DNA from 2 places in the Propioniciclava sp. LT294 genome. Region 2 is predicted to be linked to the other one. Evidence: riboswitches for the same ligand, from Rfam matches in the RefSeq annotation. Region 2 holds a riboswitch; the other holds the start of a gene.
What was found. A riboswitch is a leader RNA that binds a small molecule or an ion and turns the genes downstream of it on or off. The one in region 2 is predicted to bind thiamine pyrophosphate.

Region 1 (10,560 bases), on a different contig from region 2:
CGGGCGCCCCGTCATGGACCGCTGGCTGGTGGCCGTCCGCAACGAACTCGTCGACGACGTGACCGACGCGCTGGAGAACTTCGACACCCAGCGCGCGGGCTCCCTGCTGAGCGAGTTCGTCGACGACCTGTCGAACTGGTACGTGCGCCGCTCGCGCCGCCGCTTCTGGGACGGCGAGGCGTCGGCCCTGTGGACCCTGCACGAGACCATCGACGTCGTCACCCGCCTCATGGCCCCGATGGCGCCGTTCATCACCGAGCGCGTGTGGCAGGACCTCGTGGTCGCCGCCGTCCCGGACGCCCCGGAGTCGGTCCACCTGGCCACCTGGCCGCTGCCGGACCCCGCCGGCGAGGACCACGACCTGGTCGAGGCCATGCGCCTGACCCGCCGTCTGGTCGAGCTCGGACGCGGCGCACGCTCGGAGGCGCAGGTCAAGACCCGCCAGCCGCTGAGGCGACTGCTGGTGCCGAGCGCGTCCTTCGCCCGGCTGAGCGACGAGTTGGTCGCCGAGATCGCGGCCGAGCTCAACGTCGGCGCGGTCGAGTCCTTCGCGTCGGCCGGTGACCTCGTCGACCACTCCGCCAAGGGCAACTTCCGGGCGCTGGGCAAGCGCTTCGGCAAGGACACCCCGAAGGTCGCCCAGGCGATCGCCGAGGCGGACGCCGCGGCCCTGGCCGCCGCGCTGGCCGAGACCGGCCGGGCGACCGTGCCGTGGGACGGCGGCACCGTGGTGACCGCCGACGAGGTGATCGTGTCCGAGCGTCCGCGCGAGGGCTGGTCGGTCGTGAACGAGCAGGGCGAGACCGTCGCGCTCGACCTCGAGCTGACCCCCGAACTGGTGCGCGCGGGTCTCGTCCGCGAGGTCGTCCGCATGGTCCAGGACGCGCGCAAGCGCCAGGGCCTGGAGGTCTCCGACCGGATCTCCCTGACGTGGTCGGCGGGCGGCGAGCTGGGCGAGGCGCTCCGCGAGGCGTCCGACTTCGTGGCGGACGAGGTGCTGGCGACCGCGATGGCCGAGGGGGAGCCGACGGGCACGGTCGTGTCCGACGACGAGCTGGGACTGAGCTTCTCGGTGGCCAAGGCCTGACGCGGGCACGGAGGTGCGCGGGCGGCGTGCCGGCTGCGGTTCGGTGGCCGGTCCCGGAGGGGCCCCCTGTGAGACGGCGCCTAGGCCGTCCCCCACAGCAGGGCGGCCCGCCCCTCGGGGCTGGTGAGCATGCCGGCCGCGTCATGCCCCACGCCCGGCACGACGACCACGCGGTGCTGGATCCCCGTGCCGACGCCCAGGTGGTCCAGCAGGTGCCGGTGGTAGTTGAGGGCGCGCTCCTCCCGGTCGTCACCCTGGGCCATCGCCGCGCAGGTGCGGTCGAGAGAGCCTGAACGCGGGTCGTCGTCGGCCGAGCCGACGAGGTAGCGGACGGTCCGGGCGGCGTACTGCTCCTGGACCTCCCGCGCCGACAGCCGCGCGGCGTAGCCGTCGCGGTGGGCCAGGCCGTAACGCCAGTGGTCGTACTCGGGGCAGGACGCCGTGGGTCCCGGCCGGTCCGGTGAGAACCACAGGTAGGTGGACGGGTTCAGCACGAGGTAGGAGTGCAGGGTCACGGGGGAGACCGCCGCGTACCGGTTGGTGAACTGCGCCCCTCCGGAGAACCCGACGAGCGAGACCCGGCGGTCACCGAACGAGGCGACGAGGTCGTCCAGCACCTCGTACGACGAGGCCCCCGCCGAGGATGTCGCACCCGCGGGCCACACCATCTCGCCCCAGACATGGCCGCCGGCCGGGGCGTCCACGCGGCTGGCGAAGAGGGGGGCCACGACCACCGTGTCCTCGCCCTCAGCCCCCAGCCCGGCCACGACGGCCCGGCGCATGCCGCAGGCGTTCCGTTCCAGGCCGTGCACCGCCACGATGACGTGCCGGACGTCGTCGGTCCACTCCTCCAGGGGGAGCCGCGCGCAGTAGGCCAACGCGGCACCCGCCACCCGGGTGGTGTGCGCCAGGTCGCCGCGCAGCGGCTGGGCGAGGGGGGCCTGCGCGCACGCGTTCAACGCGAGCGACGCCACCAGGGTGCCCACGGCTGCCAGCCGCCTCACCCGCCCACCTGCTCGTCCCAAGCGGCTGCGAACACCTCGTCCATGGATTCAAGGTAGGCCCGCGAGAGGTGGTTGGAATCCATGTAGACGTAGGTGTTTCCGATGACGCCGGGGCACCTGCCCGGAGCGGCCGGGGGGCACAACCAGTCGGAGAAGTCGAGGTAGTACTGGTTCGGCAGATCCGCCAGGGCGCCCTTGGGCCACTCGGCGGCGAGCTTGACGGCACGGCTGTCGGAGCAGCGCGGGTCGTCCGTCCCGTAGCGCTGGACGCACTCGGGCATGTCGAAGGTCCAGCGCGGGTTGTCGCGGATGTTGACCACCGCTATCCCGTCGTGGGCGACCGGCGCGATCGCCGCGGCCCAGCCCCAGTCGTCGTGCTCGGGTCCCTCGGCCACCGTCGAGGAACCGACGCTGACCACGTGGTCCGGACGGGTGTGCAGCAGCCAGGCGATCGCCTCCTGCGTGTACTCCTGGCATCCGGCATCCGGGTTCGGTGAGCCGACACGACAGGCGGCGCGGCCGTAGGCCATGACGCGCCAGCCGCGTTCCTCGGCCAGCGGAATGATCGTCGTCAGCCACTGGAACGCGTGGCTGTCGCCGACGACGGCCACCACCCGCGTGGGGTCGCCGTCAGGCTCGATCACCCCACACCACCCCAGGTCCGGACGCGGTGGGTGGTCCTCGCGCGAGGGGTCGCACGGAGGGAGCTCCCGCGGCCAGTCGAGGGCGATCGCCCGGTCGCCCGGGGCGATACCGCGACCGGGGGTGGGCTCGGGTGCCGGTGCCGGGAGCGAGGGGAGGGGCGGGGTGTCCGGGGTCGGGGAGGTGGTGGGGGAGGGCGCGGGCGAGAGTGCGCGGGCGCCCGGCCGCTGCTCGGGCGGGAGGTCCGCCGTGGCGCGCTCGTCCCGGTCGATGAGCGCCGAGACGCCGCCCAGGACGGACACCGCCATGAGGGTGAACGCCGCGATCGCGGTGGCCGCGTACCGCTTGGACCGCAGCAGGTCGAGCTGGTGGAACCGCCGCTCCACCAGCCGGGTCGACAGGTCGGCCAGGACAAGGGAGAGCAGCAGGATCGTCACCGAGTCCCGGACGCCGGTGCGCGGGTCGCCGTTCGAGGTCAGCACGACGGTGAAGACGTAGACCGGCCAGTGCCACAGGTACAGCGAGTAGGCGCGGTTGGCGATGAACGTGACCGGACGCCGGGACAGCCACCAGGCGGCGTGTCCGGGGTCGTCGGCGTTGGGACCCGCCATGATCACGAGCGCTGCGGCCGCCAGCGGCGGCACCGCCGCCCAGGCCGGGAACGCGCCGCGTCCCCAGATGAAGCCGGTGACCAGCAGCAGGGCCACCCCCGCCCACGACAGGGCGCGTGCGACCCGGACCGGCGGGCGGGCGCCGGGCAGCAGGGCGACCAGCCCCGCGCCCGTGAACTCCCAGGCGCGTGTCCAGGTCTCGAAGTAGGCGGCGGCCGGGTCGACCCCGACCCGGTGGACCGCCCACGCGAACGAGGCCACCGTGGCCGCGCCCAGCACGACCGCGAGCGTCCGCCTGACCGGGATGTGGGCCCTCCGCTCCAGGAACGCCGAGGCGACGAAGACCAAGGGGAGCAGGACGAACAACTGGCCCTGGAGCGACAGGCTCCAGAAGTGCTGGAACGGGTTGAGGCGCTGGGGGTCCGCCACCATGTAGTTGGCCTGGTCGGCGATGAGGCGCCAGTTCTCCCGGTAGATGAGGGAGGCCCGGGCGTGGTTGAGCAGACTCTCGTAGCGGGTCGGCGGGAGGACGAGCCAGCCCACCGCCGTGGTCGCCGCGGCGACGATCGCCGCCATCGGCACGAGGCGCCGGAAGCGCTGGACCAGGAAGTCGGACAACGTGAACGCCGTCCCCTTGCGCACGAAGCTCCCGGTCATCAGGAACGCGGAGACGAACAGGAAGACGTCGACGCCCCCCGAGACGCGGCCCGAGGTCCACAGGTGGTAGGCCACGACGAGCAGGATCCCAAGGCCGCGCAGCCCATGGATCTCCGGGCGGAAGCCGGATGGTGGTGGCGGCATGGTTCCTCTTGGGTCGACGGTGGGGCCGTCCCAGCGTAGCCGGGGTCTCCCTGAGTCCCCCCGGAGTGGGCCGTGCGGGGTCGTGGGTGAGGAAACCCAATTCCGGGCCCAGCTCGTCATCCACCCTTGTGGCCGACGGGTTTGTGGGCAAGGGTGATGAGTACGTCCTCTGTCCGAGGGAATCCCGCTCAACCGGGATGTTGTCATCACTGAACGACATCGAACGAAGGAGGCACCATGTTCCACGAGAGCGACATCGACCGCCTGCGGAGTGCAACGGCCCACGACCCCAACGGGGAGCGCATCGGTGGCATCGGCGAGGTCTACCTCGACGACCAGACGGGCAAGCCCATGTGGGTCACCGTCCACACCGGCTTCTTCGGCCTGAGGACCAGCTTCGTGCCGCTCGCGGGAGCCAGGTTCTCCGATGACGACCACCTCGTCGTCGCCCACCACAAGGACGTCGTCAAGGACGCGCCGAACATCTCCGAGGATGGGCACCTCGACCGTTCCCAGGAGGACGAGCTCTACCGCTACTACGGCGTGAGCGCGGACGAGGTGGCCTCCGACGCGATGCGGACCCGCCGCTGGTCGGACGAGCGCGAGCACGCGCGCGATGGCCGCGATGACGGTCCGCTGTTCGACCGTGACAATGACGGGCGCGGCCCGGTGGCGGAGGTTCTGGACGGTCCCGACGGCTCGCCCACCGACACCCGTGGCGACCGCGAACACAACCCGCACGGCAACCGCGGTTATGCCGGGGACACCGGGGGCCTCGACGCTCCGGACGACCCGCGGGGCCCGCGTCCCTGACGGCCCGGCGGGACACCCCGCGTCCCCTGACCCCCGGGTCAGGGGACGCGGTGCGTCCAGGCGTCGGTGAGGAACTTGGTCTCCATCAGCTCGCGGGCTTCGGCCAACTCGGAGCCCGAGTACGAGCCCGGGCGGGTCTGGTGCGTGGCAGCGAAGGACGCCATGAAGCGCCGGATGATCTCGTCCCGCGGGAGGCCCGTCTGTGAGCGCATGGGGTCCACGCGCTTGTTGGCCGACTTCGTGCCCTTGTCCGACATCTTCTCCCGGCCGATGCGCAGCACGTCCAGCATCTTGTCGGCGTCGATGTCGTACGCCATCGTCACGTGGTGCAGGACCGACCCCGCCGCGAACCGCTTCTGGGCGGCTCCGGCGATCTTGCCCTTGTCCGAGGCGATGTCGTTGAGCGGGACATAGCGCGCCTTGATCCCGACGTCCGCCAGGGCGGTCATCACCCAGTCGTCGAGGAAGGCGTAGCTCTGCTCGAAGCTCAGCCCCTCGACCAGCGAGGTCGGGACGTGCAACGAGTAGGTGATGCAGTTGCCCGGCTCCATGAACATCGCCCCGCCGCCCGAGATGCGCCGCACGACCCGGATGCCGTGCCGGTCGGCGCCCTCCTGGTCGATCTCGTTCACGTAGCTCTGGAAGCTGCCCATCACGACGAGCGCGGAGTCCCAGTCCCAGAACCGCAGCGTGGGCGGCCGCGTCCCCGCGGCGACCTCGCGGGTGAGCACCTCGTCGAGGGCGACGTGCATCGCCGGATCCAACGTCACCGGTCCGATGAGGTCGAAGGTGTGGTTGGCCCAGCCGGTCGCCTTGCCGAGTGCCCGCCGGACGGCGATGCCGACGGACGCCGGGGTGAACCCGATCATCTCGACGTGCTCGGGCAGCGCCGCCTCGATGGCGCGCCCCAGCGTCTCCGCGCTCGCGGTGTCCGGCTGCCCGGCGAGGGCGGCGTTGATGTCCTCGAGCGCGTCGTCCGGTTCGAGGAAGAAGTCGCCGTGGACGGCCGCCCGGGTGATGACCCCGTCCGCCACGTCGACGTCGACCGCGACCAACTTGCCGCCCGGGACCTTGTACTCGCCACGCATGGTGGCAGCCTAGCCAGCTAGCGCTGCAGGTACGGCGGTGGCTTTCGCTGGTTGCTGGCGAGCTGGCTCAGGATGATCGAGCCGACGATCGCGATCCCGATGAAGGTCCACCAGCTCCCGGTGAGGATGCCCATGACGATCGCGGCCGGCCAGATGACGCGGCGCGCCACGCCGATCCAGTCGGTGCCGCCGCCCGTCCCCGGGGGCGATGCTGTGGGCCGGGCCGTGACCGACGAACCGTGGGCCGGCGCCCAACCGAGCGGCGGGGCGCTGGGGCCGGAGGTGTCCGGGCGGGGGGCGGGCAGGTCGGCGAACAGCGGCTGGAAGTCCGCGGCGATGCGCGCGGCCAGTGCCGCGGAGAGTCGCTCGTCGAACTCGCCAGCGTCCAGGCGTCCGGCCTCGAAGTGATCGCGGAGCATCTGGGACGCGGTGTCCCGCTCGGCGTCCGACAACCGTTGGGGTACCGGGTCGTGGGTCATGCATCTCTCCTGTCCGGGACCATCCTCGCACGGTGCCCGGCGCCCGGCGGTTGGGAACGCCCTGTGCTCCGGCCGGCGCCGTGGCAGAGTTGGTCCCGCTCACGAAGGAAGGGGACCCGACAGTGCGTGTGGTGCAGAAGTTCGGTGGCTCGTCGGTGGCGGACGCCGCCAGCATCAAGCGCGTCGCCCAGCGCATCGTCGCGACGAAGGAGCAGGGCTTCGAGGTCACCGTGGTGGTGTCGGCCATGGGCGACACCACGGACGAGCTCCTCGACCTGGCCCAGCAGGTCAGCCCCCACCCGCGCGCCCGCGAGATGGACATGCTGCTGACCGCGGGTGAGCGCATGTCGGCGGCGCTCCTGGCCATGGCCATCAACGACCTCGGTCACACGGCGCGCTCCTTCACGGGCTCCCAGGCCGGGGTCATCACGTCCGACAAGCACGGCGACGCCCGCATCATCGACATCACGCCCGGTCGCATCGAGTCGGCCCTCGATGAGGGTGACATCGTCATCGTCGCGGGCTTCCAGGGCGTCTCGCAGACCACCAAGGACATCACCACGCTCGGGCGCGGGGCGTCCGACACCACGGCCGTCGCCCTGGCCGCCGCCCTCAAGGCCGGCTACTGCGAGATCTACTCCGACGTCGACGGTGTCTTCACCGCCGACCCCCGGATCGTGCCGGGTGCGCAGCGCCTCCCGGAGATCAGCTACGACGAGATGCTGGAGATGGCCGCGAACGGCGCCAAGATCCTGCATCTGCGCTGCGTTGAGTACGCCCGCCGCGAGAACGTCCCGGTGCACGTCCGGTCGTCGTTCTCCGACAAGCCCGGCACCTGGGTCCAGCACATCGACGAGGAGGATTCCGTGGAGAACCCGATCATCACCGGCATCGCGCACGACCGCCGCGAGGCCAAGATCACCGTGGTCGGCGTGCCGGACCGGGTGGGTGCCGCCGCCGAGGTCTTCACCACCGTGGCGAACGCGGGCATCAACATCGACATGATCGTCCAGAACGTGTCCGTCGAGGGTGGCACCACGGCGATCTCCTTCACGCTCCCGCAGTCGGACGGCGACAAGGCCATGGAGGTCCTGCGCGCAGCCCAGCCGACGATCGGCTTCACCGAGCTGATCTACAACGACAGGATCGGCAAGCTCTCGATCATCGGCGTCGGCATGCGCTCGCACCCCGGCGTCTCGGCGACCGCGTTCCGTGCACTGGCCGAGGCCGGCATCAACATCGAGATGATCTCCACCTCGGAGATCCGGATCTCGGTGCTGGTGGACGTCGACGAGCTCGACAAGGCCGTGCGGGCCGTCCACACCGCCTTCGGCCTGGACGCCGAGGGGCAAGCGGTCGTCTACGCGGGCACGGGTCGCTGACAACGGGGTATGCTTGGCCCTCGACAGGGGAGCGCCGCAGGGGCGCTGAGAGTGCGGAGCACCGCAGACCCTCGAACCTGATCCGGTCAGCACCGGCGTAGGGAGTCGAGTTCTCACCCGGCCAGTGATGGTCGGCCCCTCCAGAAGAGGAGGAAGCAAGCGTGTACCAGCCCATCCGCCTGCCGGCGGTCGCCCTCGTGGCAGGCCTGTCGTTGGCCCTGGCGTCCTGCGTGAGCGCCCCGACGGCCACGTCGTCGGGAGCCGCGGGTTCGTCGGCGGCGCCGGGCGCCGCGTCCGCGACACCGGCGAAGAGCACCAAGCTGACCGTGGTGACCCACGACTCGTTCAACGTCAGCGAGGAATTGCTGACGAAGTTCAGGACCGACTCCGGCCTGGACGTGACGTTCGTCGCCCCCGGGGATGCGGGGACCCTGACCAACCAGCTCGTCCTGACCAAGGACTCCCCTCTCGGCGACGTCGTCTTCGGCATCGACAACACCTTCGCGGGGCGCGCGCTGTCGGAGGACATCATCGCCCCGTACCGGAGCGCAGCCCTCCCCGCCGCGGACGCCGAGGCGCTCAAGGCCGACGGTTCCGGCCGCCTCGTCCCGATCGACTTCGGCGACGTGTGCATCAACGCCGACTCCGCGTGGTTCCAGGCCAACGGCAAGGCCGTCCCGACCAGCCTCGACGACCTCACCAAGCCCGAGTACGCCAAGCTGCTCGTCGTCCCGAACGCCGCGTCCAGCTCGCCGGGCCTGGCCTTCCTCGTGGCGACCGTGGGTGCGAAGGGTGACCCGGGTTGGGTCGATTACTGGAAGCAGCTCAAGGACAACGGCGTGCTCGTGGCCAAGGACTGGACCGAGGCCTACACCGTCCAGTTCTCCGGCAGCACCGGCAAGGGCCCGCGTCCGCTCGTGCTGAGCTACTCGACGTCCCCGGCGTTCGAGGTCGTCGATGGCAAGGAGCCCCCGACCACGTCACTGCTGCAGACCTGTTTCCGCCAGGTCGAGTACGCGGGCGTCATCAAGGGGGCTGCCAACCCCGAGGGCGCGAAGGAGTTCATCGACTTCATGCTGAGCCCCGAGGTGCAGGCCGACATCCCGGGCCAGATGTACATGTACCCGGCCGTCCGTTCCACGGCCCTGCCCGAGGAGTGGGTGAAGTACGCGCCGCTGTCCGACTCCCCGTTCCAGGTCCCGGCCGAGGAGATCGCCGCGAAGCGGGATGGTTGGATCCGTACCTGGACGTCGACGGTCGTTGGCTGACCGGGTCGTGACGAGGAGGTTCCCCCGGGCACCGCACGGGGGAACCGTCCTCGCCTGGACGTCGGCGGGCGCGATCCCGCTGGCGTTCCTCACGATCTTCTTCGCCTGGCCGGTCGTGACGCTGGTGGGCCGGGGCTTCTTCCCGGACGGGTTCTTCACCCTCGACGGGTTCCTCCAGGTCTTCTCCGAGGACCGGACCTGGCGCGTCATCCGCACGACGCTGGCCCAGGCGGCGGCCGGCACGGTGGTCTCCGTGCTGCTGGGCGTCCCGGGGGCGTGGGTGCTGTACCGGACGCGCTTCCCCGGCCGGTGGCTCGTCCGCGCCGTCGTGACGGTTCCGTTCGTCCTGCCGAGCGTGGTCGTCGGCGTCGCGTTCAAGGGATTGGTCATCTCGACGGGACCGCTGGGGCACCTCAACCTCGACGGCGAGTTCGCGGTCATCGTGGCCAGCCTCGTGTTCTTCAACTATGCGGTGGTCGTCCGCACGGTCGGGGCCCTGTGGGCCTCCCTCGACCCGCGGACCGAACAGGCGGCGTCCGTGCTCGGCGCCTCGCCGCGCCGCGTCTTCTGGACCATCACCATCCCGGCGCTGGCTCCCGCGATCGCCTCGGCGGCCGCCTTGGTGTTCCTGTTCTGCGCGTCGGCCTATGGCGTGGTCATGGTGCTGGGTGGGGCCTCCTACGGGACCATCGAGACCGAGATCTGGTTCCTCACCACCCAGTTGCTCGACCTGACCGGCGCCGCCGCGCTGTCGATCGTCCAGCTGGTCGTGGGCGGGACCGCCCTCATCATCGCCAGCCGCCTGCAGGCCACGCAGGCCCGCGCGCAGCGCCTGCGGACCGATGAGTCCATGGAGGCGCCCTGGTCGCGGCGCCGCGACGGGGGTCCCAGCCTTGTCACCGCGGTGGTCGTCCTCGGCCTGCTGGTGTTCCCCCTGGCGACGTTGGTCCAGCGGAGCCTCGCCACGGCATCCGGCCACGGGCTGGAGCACTACGCCAACCTCGCCACCACCGGCGGTGGGACGCTGTCGGTGCCCGTCTGGGTGGCCGCGGCGAACTCGCTGCGTACGGCGTCCGTCGCGACCGTGCTCGCGCTCGTGCTGGGCCTGCTCGTCAGCCTCGTCGTCTCCCGCCGCCCCCGCAACGAGGCCGGACGCCGTGCGCTCGGCCTGCTGGACGGTGCCTTCATGCTGCCCTTGGGCGTGAGCGCGGTGACCGTCGGCTTCGGGTTCCTGATCACGCTCAACAGGCCGCCGCTGGACCTCCGCAGCTCGCTCGCACTCGTGCCCATCGCCCAGGCCATCGTGGCGCTGCCGCTGGTGGTCCGGGTGTTGCTGCCGGTGCTGCGCGCCATCGACCCCCGCCTGCGCGAGGCCGCGGCCGTGC
Region 2 (10,560 bases):
GAGAAATGGCCGGTGATGCCCATCACCAGCGCTTGGGCGACCGAAGCGACCCCCATGACCAGAGCGACCTGCAGCGCGGAGAGTCCCAACCCGGGCAGTTGGGAGGCGACGACGATCACGACCATGTTGGTGCAGAACCACAGGCCCGTCATCAGACCGAAGACCTGCCAGAAGGCCCGCGCGTACTGCCCGACAAGGACGTCGGCCAAGCGCGACCGCGCCGCGTGCTCCGGTGGTCGACGAACGAACACCGGAGCATCTGCGACGCGCCGTGAGTAGTACACGAGCATCAGCGCCGACGCTGCCGCACCCGCTGCGAACAAGCAGCGCCAGCCCCAGGTTCCGTACGCCTGCGGGCCCAGCGCGGCGAGCAGCGCCAGCGTCGCGAACGCGATGGCCCCCTGCGCCCACGGCGCCATCGACATGATGCGACCCGACACGAGTCCCCGCCGGCGCGGTGTCGACCACTCCATGGCGAGCGGGATGGCTGACGTGTACTCGCCGGCCAGGAACACGCCGCCGAGGAAGCGCAGCGCGATCACGGCCGTGATGGTGGTCGGCCCGAGCAGGTGGTGGTCGGGCATGAGAGCGATGCCCAGCGTGGAGGCGGCCGTGCCGGCGATCGCTATCTTGGTCGTCCGGGTGCGACCGATGCGGTCCGAGACCTGCCCGAAGATCATCGCGCCCAGGGGGCGGCCCACCAGCGTCGCCATGATGATGATCGCCGCGGTGGTCGCATTCGCGTGGGGGCCGGCCAGGGCGGGTAGGGCCGGCGCCAGTGCGATGACCGGCAGGAAGATGTGGAGCATGTCGACGAAGTTGCCCCAGATCCCACCCCTAACTGCGGCCTGGCCGTCCGGGGGGAGCTCGGGGACCAGGCTCCGTCGCGTGGTCGACGTCTGGGTGGCCGTCACCTCTCCACCTCGGTGACCTGAAGGTAGACCGACGCGCCGTGTTCGCGGAACTCGCGGGACTTCGCCTCCATCCCGGACGCTGCAGCCCCCTCGCCGAACCGGGTTCGGATGTCAGCGCTGATGCGCATGGAGCAGAACTTCGGCCCGCACATCGAACAGAAGTGGGCCGTCTTGGCGGGCTCTGCGGGCAGAGTCTCGTCGTGGAAGGCGATTGCGGTCTCGGGGTCGAGGGAGAGCGCGAACTGGTCGTGCCAGCGGAACTCGAACCGTGCCTTGCTGAGCGCGTCGTCGCGTACCCGCGCACCGGGGTGGCCCTTGGCGACGTCGGCCGCGTGAGCCGCGATCTTGTACGTGATGACGCCCGTCTTGACGTCGTCCCGGTTGGGCAGGCCCAGGTGCTCCTTGGGTGTGACGTAGCAGAGCATGGCCGTCCCGTGCATGGCGATGACGGCTGCACCGATCGCCGACGTGATGTGGTCGTAGCCGGGCGCGATGTCGGTGACCAGCGGCCCCAGCGTGTAGAACGGAGCCCCGTGGCACCAGTCCTGCTCCAGCCGGACGTTCTCCTCGACCAGGTTCAGCGGGACGTGCCCGGGGCCCTCGACCATGACCTGTACGTCGTGGGCCCACGCTCGCTCGGTCAGCTCGGCGAGGGTCCGGAGTTCTGCCAGCTGAGCTTCGTCGTTCGCGTCGGCGAGGCTGCCCGGACGCAGGCCGTCGCCGAGGCTGAAGGCGATGTCGTAGGCGGCGAAGATCTCGCACAACTCGTCGAAATGCTCGTACAGGAACGACTCCCGATGGTGTGCGAGCATCCAGCCCGCCATGATCGAGCCCCCGCGGCTCACGATCCCCGTGACCCGGTCGGCGGTCATGGGGACGTAGCGCAGCAGCACGCCCGCGTGCACGGTCATGTAGTCGACGCCCTGCTCAGCCTGCTCGATGACGGTGTCGCGGTAGACCTCCCACGTGAGGTCCTCCGCGTGCCCGCCCACCTTCTCCAGCGCCTGGTAAAGGGGCACGGTGCCGATCGGAACGGGGGAGTTGCGAATGATCCACTCGCGCGTGGTGTGGATGTCGTCACCGGTCGAGAGGTCCATGACGGTGTCCGCGCCCCACTGGGTGGCCCACGTCAGCTTCTCGACCTCCTCGGAGATCGAGCTCGTCACCGCCGAGTTGCCGATGTTCGCGTTCACCTTGGTCAGGAAGGCGCGTCCGATGATCATCGGCTCGGACTCGGGGTGGTTGACGTTCGCCGGGATGATCGCCCGGCCCGCAGCCACCTCGGTGAGCACCTGCTCCACCGGCATCCCCTCGCGAAGCGCCACATAGCGCATCTCGGGCGTGATGACGCCCTTGCGGGCGTAGTGCAGTTGGGTGACCGTGCGCCCCGGTATCGCACGGACCGGCAGGTGGATGCGGCCGGTCCAGCTGTCCGAGGCCGCGCCACGCCGCAGAGCCGAGCGCCCGTCGTCTGCGAGGTTGCGGGGTCGAGCGGTGTGTGGCTCGGTGTCTCCGCGGGCGTCGATCCACGCCTGACGCAGCGTGGGAAGCCCGGCGGTGGGGTCACCGCCCGGACCGCGTGTCCTGTAGCACAGGACATCCTCGTTGGGGCGGCCCCCGGGTGAGTCCGCCAGTCTCACGGCGGTGACCGGGACGGACAGGTCCCCGTCGGTGAGCAGGACGGCATGGTGCTGCGGATGGTTCTCCATCGACATCTCTCTTCCTTCGCCGGTATTACCCAGGCAGGTTCGACGGTCCAGGCAGCGTCAGCCTGATCTCAGCCCGTGCTCGGGCACCCGTGGGATGTGCCACATCCAAGCACGTTTTGCTCCCGAAGGCGACTCACTCCGCGAATGGGGTGGCAGGATGACGCGCATGCGCCCTGTCTGTCTCAGCATCGCGGGCTCGGATCCCAGCGGAGGGGCCGGGATCCAAGCCGACCTCAAGACCTTCTCCGCATTCGGCGTCTACGGCTGTGCGGCCGTCTCGGGGCTCACCGTCCAGAACACCCAGGGAGTACGACGAGCGCATCCGGTGCCCTCGGACCTCGTCGTCGACCAGGTGGCCGCAGTGCTCGACGACTTCCACGTCGCCGCGACCAAGGTCGGAATGCTCTCAGACGCTGACACGGTCGCCGCGATCACCGACCTCATCGTCGCCCGGCGTAGCGAGTTCGGGATCCTCGTCCTGGATCCCGTGATGCTCGCCACATCCGGCGACCGGCTGCTCGCCGAGGATGCTGTGGCGCTCGTTCGGGATCACCTGATCCCCTGGGCAGACCTTGTCACGCCGAACCTGCCCGAAGCTGCAGCGCTTCTCGGACGAGCGGCGGCAGCCGACGAGGACGAAGCGGTCGATCAGGCCGCGGCGCTCGTGGCGGCCGGGGCGCGCTCCGTGCTGGTCAAGGGTGGCCACATGGATGGTGACACGGTTCTGGACGTGTTCGCTCGACCCGGGGCGATTGTCGAGCTGAGGGCTCCTCGCATCGCGACCCGCAACACCCATGGAACCGGCTGCACACTCTCGTCTGCCATTGCGGCGTCCGCGGCCGTGTTCGGCGAGGTCCCCGCGTCAGGCATCGGGATCGCCAGTGTCGAGCAGGGACGGGCCTACCTGCAGGCGGCGTTGCGTGGCGCCGCCAACTGGCGGCTCAGCCGGCAACCTGACGTGGGACACGGACCGGTCGACCACCTCGTCACGCCGACCATCACCGAGACCCGCCACACCTGGCCCCCCGACCAGGGAACTCATGGACGGCCCCTTCGAAGGGAACTGGGCTGAGAGCGAGCCCCAGGAGCGATCTGCGGCCGTTGGGACGGGACTCGATCACCAACGATCACCCTTCCCGCTTGTCGCGAGCAGATGGCGTCCTGATCACGGCAGGGATCCCCGGTGGCTGGGGGCAGCGTCAGCGGCCCACCGTTGCGCACGTCGCCCAGAGGCCGGTGTTGGCCGCGCGGGCGGTTCGCTCGGCTTTCCGGTAGTCGCCGTACCGGGTGGGTTCGGGTGCGCTGGCTGGGTACCAGGCCTCGGCCATGCCTGCATGGGTGAGGGCGAGGGCGACGTCCCGGCCGTCGACGGTGACGTAGGCGAGCCGCCGCCCGAAGCGATCGACCTCGTCCCCCACGGGGTCGCTGGTCACGGTCACCGAGCGTCCAGCGATGAGGCTGCGCAGCTCGTCGGCCGCCTGCTTCGCGCCGCACTCGGCCGGCTGGCCATCGCGGGCCGTTTCGGGGGCGTCGATACCGAGCAGCCGGATCCGGACCCGTTCGCCATCCGCGGTGACCGCGGTGAAGGTGTCTCCGTCCGACACCGAGGTCACCTGCACCGTTTCGGCCACCGCCGTGACGCTCGACGGGTCCGCGCCCGGCCACGTACAACCGGCCAGCCCCACCATCGCCGCGACGGTGATCAACGCACGCATCCACACAACGGAGAGTCTGGCAGGCTCGGCTGTCGCCCTGCGTGCCCGTGCGCTCGAGCCAACGCGAGGGGCCCGGGCCCTTCGGGACGCTCGTTCATCCTCGCGCGACGTCGAACCGGGCGCACACGAAGTCGCCGTTGCGAGCGGTGTCGGTGAGGCGGAGCTCCAGCCGGCGTGGCAGCAGGGGAGCCCCCGCCCCGAGCGTGACGGGGGCATAGCTGACGATCACCTCGTCGAGCAGCCCATGGTCGGCGAACTGGCCGACCAGGTCCCCGCCGCCCATGAGCCAGACATCGCGCGCTGCGGCCTCCTGGACCATGGCCGCGTGCACGTCCGGAACGGGCGCGTGGGTGAAGCGCACGTCGGCGCCTGCGGGTGGCGGCGTCAGCGTGCGGTGGGTGAAGACCCACGCCGGGATGTCGTAGGCCCACGGCTCTCCGGTGGAGGCGTTGTGGTCCATGATCCACTGGTACGTCGACGCCCCCATGGCGAGTGCCCCGATCTCGCGGATGAAGGGCTGGTACCCGTAGGGGCCGTCCTGGTCGATCGTGCGGCTGAGCAGCCAGTCGAGCGAGTGGTCCGTCGTGGCGAGGAACCCGTCCACGCTGCTGGCCGTGTAGTAGCGCGTGCGTGCGGGGCTGGCGTCCATGCCTGCCATGGTGACCGACGGCCTCAGTGGGCGTCCATGATGGCGTGGCTTTCAGGACACAGGCGCGCTGGCGATCTGGAAGGATCGCCCCATGACGGGATGGGGGATCATCGGTGTCGGAGACGTGACCGAGGTGAAGGCGGCGCCGAGCGTGTTCCGTGCCGACGACTCCGACGTGGTCCACGTGATGCGCCGCGACGGCGCCCGGGCCGAGGACTTCGCCGCCCGCCACGGCGTGCGCCGCTGGTCAACCGATGCACGGGCGGTCATCGAGGATCCCGACGTGACGGCCGTCTACATCGCCACCCCGACCGCCCACCACGCCGAGTACGTCATGGCGGCGGCCGAAGCAGGAAAACACGTGCTGGTGGAGAAGCCCATGGCCATGTCGGCCCAGGAGGGACGCGCCATGGTCGAGGCGGCCGACGCGCACGGCGTCCGGCTCTGGGTGGCCTACTACCGTCGCGCGCTCCCGCGCTTCGCGCAGGTGCGCGCGTTGCTGGCCGAGGTGGGGCAGCCCCTCACCGTCCACACCACGTGGCGCAAGCCGACCCTGGTGGACGGCTGGCGCTGGGACCCGGCACTCAACCGCGGCGGCGAGTTCTTCGAGACGGCCTGCCACGCGCTCGACATCCTGCACTGGCTGTTGGGTCCTTCATCGGACGCCGCGGGCGCCACCTCGGGCGGTGACCACGCCGTCGCCGCCACCTGGCGCTTCGGGGATGTCCTGGCCACGGGTTCCTGGGCGTTCGGTTCACCGGACGCACTCGACGAGACGGTCGTGGCCGGGACACGCGGGGTGCTGAGTTTCGCGACGTTCGCACCCAGCCCGATCCGCCTGGTCACGGCGGACGGCTCCCGGTCCGTCGAGGTGTCGGACCCGCCCCACGTGCACGGGCCCCTCGTCGCCACCATCCTCGACGAGTTGCGCGGGGTGGCGGAATGCCCCAGCACCGGACGCACCGCCCTGCAGACCGCCGAATTGTCCGACGCGATCCTGGGCGGCTGGACGGCGTGATTGTCACGGACTGGCAACCCAGATAGTAGTCGTGTAGACTAATGCAATTCGGGTGCGGAACGGTCCGCAGGCCCTGATCGCTCGCCGGCGCAACCTCGCGCTACGAGATTCGAACCAAGAAAAGCCGTGCTGCTGGCAGCCTCATGCGCCGCGGCCGGACAACTGCAAGGAGAAACACATGAGAGATCACACGGCGCGCTGGCGCCTTTCGGAGGCGAACCTGTCTTGCGGCCACACGCTGGCCGTCCGCAGCGGGGAGGTGTCGGCGTACTGCTCGTGGTGTGCCCAGAGCGTGAGCGTGCTCGCCCTGGCCGCCTGAGCACGACCTTCGACGCCGCTCGCCCAGATTGTCCTGGGCGGGCGGCGTTTCCGTTCGGTGCCGTCCTCCCGCTCAGGCGAGGGCGGCCTTGACCTTGGCCGCCACGGCGGCTCCCTCCGCGCGACCCGCGACGCGACCGTTGACGGCCTTGATGAGGGCCCCCATCTGGCGCATCGTCGGCTTCTCCCCGGTGGACGCCGCGGCGGCGGTGACCTCCTCGGCCACGATGGCGTCCAACTCGTCGTCGGACAACATGGTGGGCAGGTAGCGCCCCAGGATGTCGGCCTCCGCCAACTCCTTGGCCGCGAGCTCCGGGCGGTTGCCGTCGGTGTAGGCCTGCGCGGAGTCCCTGCGCGTGCGCACCTCCCGTTGCAGGACGGCGATCTCCTCGGTCTCGGAGAGCTCGCGAGCTTCCTTTCCGGCGACCTTCTCGTTCTTCAGGGCCCCGATCGCCATGCGCAGGGTGGTCACCAGCTCTGGGTCACGGGCCTTCATGGCAGCGACCATGTCGGTGTGCAGCGTCTGCTCGAGCGTCATCGGGTAGTCCTTTCGTCGGGCTGCATCATCCCACACGTGCTACTTCACGGAACCGCTCATCAGGCCGCTCACGAAGTAGCGCCCCAGGAAGATGTAGACCAGCAGCGTCGGCAGGGATGCCACGAGAACTCCGGCCATCATGCGGGAGTAGTCGGGGTTCTGGGCGGACGCCAGCTCCTGCAGTGCATACGTCACGGGACCGGTGTTGCGGTCGGTCAGGAACAGGGCGAAGAGGAAGTCGTTCCATGCGCTGGTGAACTGCCAGATGAGGGTCACGACGAAGGCGGGCGCAGACACGGGCAGCACGATCGACGTGAAGATGCGCCACATGCCGGCACCGTCGACACGGGCCGCCTCGAGGATCTCGTCGGGCACCGCCGTGGCGTAGTAGTTGCGGAAGATCAGCGTGCAGATCGGGATGCCGTAGATGACGTGGGCGATCACCAGAGTGGGAATGCCGGTCAGGACCGGCATCGAATCGTTCAGGGCGATCATCAACTGCTGCAGCGGGATCATCACCGCCTGGTACGGAATGAACATGCCGAACAGGAACATCGTGAACAGGAGGTCGGCACCCGGGAACTTCCACTTGGAGAACACGAACCCGTTCATGGCACCGAGGAACGAGGAGATGCCGGCCGCGGCGACACCGAGCGCGAGGGAGCGCCCGACGGCGGGGGCGAGGGCATCCCAGGCGGCCTTCCAGCCTTCGAAGCTCAGGCGGGTCGGGATGTCCCACGCGCCGGCCACGGAGAAGTCGGCAGGCGACTTGAAGCTCGTCACCAGCACGACGTAGATGGGCATGAGGACGGCTGCCACGAAGGTGATCAGCAGGGCCATGCGGATGCTTCGCCAGGTCACCTGACCGGGCGTGGACTGCTTGCGGCGCGGGAGGACCACGGTCGCCGTGGGCTCCAGCGTGGGAAGGGCGGTCGTCATCGCTTGGCCACCCTCTCGGTGCGGTTGGTGTAGATCAGGTAGGGCACGACGACCACCGCCACGATCAGCAGCAGGATGGTCGCGTTGGCCGCAGCCGTCGGCGCGTTGCGCTGCTGGAAGAGCTGCACCCACATGAGCGTGGCGGGCACGTCCGCGACGTAGTTGTTCTGGCCGGCGATCGCGTAGATCAGGTCGAAGGTCTTCATCGACATGTGGCCGATGATGATGAGCGCCGACAGCGCGATGGGGGAGAGCTGCGGGAACAGGACGTGGCGGTAGACCTGCCACTCGGAGGCGCCGTCGACGCGCGCAGCCTCACGCTGGTCCAGCGAGATGCCACGGAAGCCGGCCAGGAACAACGCCATCACGTAACCGGACAGCTGCCAGACGGCCGGCATGGCCATCGCGGCCATGTTGAAGGGGCCGGGGTCGGACCACCAACGGCTCTGGAGTTCCGGGAGGCCGACCAGCAGGAACAGGCGGTTCAGGCCGATCGCCTCATGGTCGCCGATGCCGGGGGAGAGCAGCCACTTCCACACCGTGCCCGAAGCGATGAACGACACCGCCATGGGGAACAGGTAGACCGACCGGAAGAAGCCCTCCCCGCGGACGCCCTTCTCGAGCAGGAGCGCCCACAGAACGCCGAAGATCATCGTGCCGCCGACGAACACCACGGTCAGGACCAGCAGGTTCCACAGGGCGTGCTGGTACCGCTCATCAGCCAGCAACAACTGGTAGTTGGCGATGCCGCCTTCGCTGACGACCCGCTCGTTGCCGGAGAACGTCTTGGTCGTCACCCGCTCCAGGGACGTCGCGATGTTCTGCCCGATCAGGCCATACACGAAGACGATCACGAGCACGATCGAGGGCGCCACCATCAGCAACCCCTGCCACTTCTTCACCACGGGTAGGTCTCCTCCGTGTCGTACGGGGGAGGCGCCGGAGCGTCGGCCCCGGCGCCTCCCCGATTGTCGATCAGGCCATGCCGCTGCTGTGCGTCAGCGGTACTTGCCCGCCGCGTCGGCCAGGCTCTTGACGAAGGCAGCTTGGTCCTTGTCGGAGACGTACTTGCTGAGGGCCGTCGTGATGTCCGCGCTCCAGGCCATCTGCGTCGCCGCGCCGTGGGCGATCGAGCTGGCGATCTTGTCTCCCTTGAACGACGCCATCGCCGACTGCTGGTAGGGCGGGAAGTCGGTCGCAGCGACGTCCGTGCGTGCGGGGATCGAACCCTTGGCGAGGTTGAACGCCTTCTGGCCGTCCGCGGAGCCGACGAGGTTCAGCCAGTCCTTGGCGCCGCCGGGGTTCTTGGCTCCCTTGGGCAGGGTGAAGGAGTCGGCGAGGAACAGGAAGGTGCCGTTCGTGCCCGGGGTCGGCCAGTAGAGGTAGTCCGTCCCCTCCTTCTTGCCCTTCTCGGCGAACTGCGCCACCGCCCAGTCGCCCATCACGTTGTAGGCGGCCTTGCCGTCGATGACCATGTCGGTGGCCTGCGGCCAGTCGTCGGCTCCACCGGTGTTGGCGAAGGAGAGGAGCTTGCCGTACTTCGACACGGCCGAGGCGACCTTGGCGTCGGACCAGTCACCGGTGGTGAACAGGGCGTTGTAGCCGTCGGTGCCCAGCTCCGAGAGCAGGACGCTCTCGAACAGGTGCAGCTGGGTCCACGGAGCGGTGCCCACGGCCAGCGGGGTCGCCACGCCGGCATCCTTCAGCTTCTGCATGTCGGCGAGCCATGCGTCGAGGTCCGCCGGGGCCTCCTTGCTGATCGAGGCCTTCGCCAGGACCGCCGGGTTCGACCACACGACGTTGGAGCGGTGGACGTTGGAGGGAACCGAGTAGATCTTTCCATCCACGGTGAGCAGGTCCAGGAGGCTCTGGGGGAAGACCTTGGCACCACCCAGGCCGTCGATGACGTCATTGACGGGCTCGAGCTGGCCGGCGCTGATGTAGTCGAACAGTTCGGCACCCGCGTGGCCCTGGAACGAGTCGGGCGGGTTGTTGTTCTGAAGGTCGGCGGCGAGCTTCGCCTTGGCGTTCGAGCCGGCCCCACCCGCGACGGCGAGGTTGACGAACTTGTCCTTGGGGTACTTCTCCTTGAAGAGCTTCTCGAACTCGGCCAGACCCAGCTTCTCGGAGCCCTCGGCCCACCAGGTGAAAACACCCACGTCGCCGCCGGCGCCCCCGGACCCACCGGCCGCCGCAGTCCCCGCCGGGGCACCCGTGGCGGGGGCGGTGGCAGAGGGCGCCTGAGCGGAGCATCCCGCCAGTGCCAGCATGCCGGCCAGGCCGACCGCGATGGCTGTCTTGAATCGCATCCAAACCTCCTCGTTCGGTGGGACGGACACAAACATGTCCTCCACGCTTCATGTTCTCAAACAAACAGACGCTTTCTCAAGCAAACCGGTTACAGTTCGTTCACGATGCGATCAAACACGTCGCTGTGGGGGGCGGAGGGGCCGGCGGGCCCGTTCAGGCCGGCGCGCACCACGGTTGTGTAGCGTGACGCCATGGGTGCTCGCATGTTCACCGCGATCCTGCCCCCCGCGAGTCTGGTCGAGGAACTCGACGACTTCCTCACGCCACGGCGTCCGGCCGAGGCGCGCCTGCGTTGGACCCGTCCGGAGGGTTGGCACCTGACGACCGCCTTCATGGCGGACGTCCCGGACCCCTCCCTGGAGCGCCTCACCGAGAACCTGGCGCAAGTCGCAGCACGGACGCCGGCGTTCCGGCTCCGGCTGGGTGGCGGCGGAGCGTTCCCGTGGCCGC

Region 1: linked by a shared signal. The riboswitch ahead of AC5YDA_RS08010 (thiamine ABC transporter substrate-binding protein) and the one ahead of thiC (phosphomethylpyrimidine synthase ThiC) in region 2 are both predicted to bind thiamine pyrophosphate.

The regions. Positions count from the first base shown of each region.
Region 1 is NZ_JCAKNG010000005.1:44,206-54,765, reverse strand. Features, by position in the region: gene ileS (isoleucine--tRNA ligase) at 1-1,087, shown strand, start outside; gene AC5YDA_RS08040 (alpha/beta hydrolase family protein) at 1,168-2,091, opposite strand; gene AC5YDA_RS08035 (acyltransferase family protein) at 2,088-4,145, opposite strand; gene AC5YDA_RS08030 (PRC-barrel domain-containing protein) at 4,383-4,958, shown strand; gene lplAB (lipoate-protein ligase LplAB) at 4,997-6,046, opposite strand; gene AC5YDA_RS08020 (DUF1707 SHOCT-like domain-containing protein) at 6,064-6,525, opposite strand; gene AC5YDA_RS08015 (aspartate kinase) at 6,648-7,907, shown strand; TPP riboswitch at 7,923-8,028, shown strand; gene AC5YDA_RS08010 (thiamine ABC transporter substrate-binding protein) at 8,069-9,175, shown strand; gene AC5YDA_RS08005 (ABC transporter permease) at 9,183-10,560, shown strand, end outside.
Region 2 is NZ_JCAKNG010000002.1:290,847-301,406, forward strand. Features, by position in the region: gene AC5YDA_RS03970 (MFS transporter) at 1-914, opposite strand, end outside; gene thiC (phosphomethylpyrimidine synthase ThiC) at 911-2,623, opposite strand; TPP riboswitch at 2,618-2,724, opposite strand; gene thiD (bifunctional hydroxymethylpyrimidine kinase/phosphomethylpyrimidine kinase) at 2,790-3,695, shown strand; gene AC5YDA_RS03985 (thermonuclease family protein) at 3,823-4,338, opposite strand; gene AC5YDA_RS03990 (dihydrofolate reductase family protein) at 4,433-4,987, opposite strand; gene AC5YDA_RS03995 (Gfo/Idh/MocA family protein) at 5,079-6,005, shown strand; gene AC5YDA_RS04000 (hypothetical protein) at 6,184-6,324, shown strand; gene AC5YDA_RS04005 (GatB/YqeY domain-containing protein) at 6,397-6,861, opposite strand; gene AC5YDA_RS04010 (carbohydrate ABC transporter permease) at 6,901-7,800, opposite strand; gene AC5YDA_RS04015 (carbohydrate ABC transporter permease) at 7,797-8,678, opposite strand; gene AC5YDA_RS04020 (ABC transporter substrate-binding protein) at 8,799-10,109, opposite strand; gene thpR (RNA 2',3'-cyclic phosphodiesterase) at 10,302-10,560, shown strand, end outside.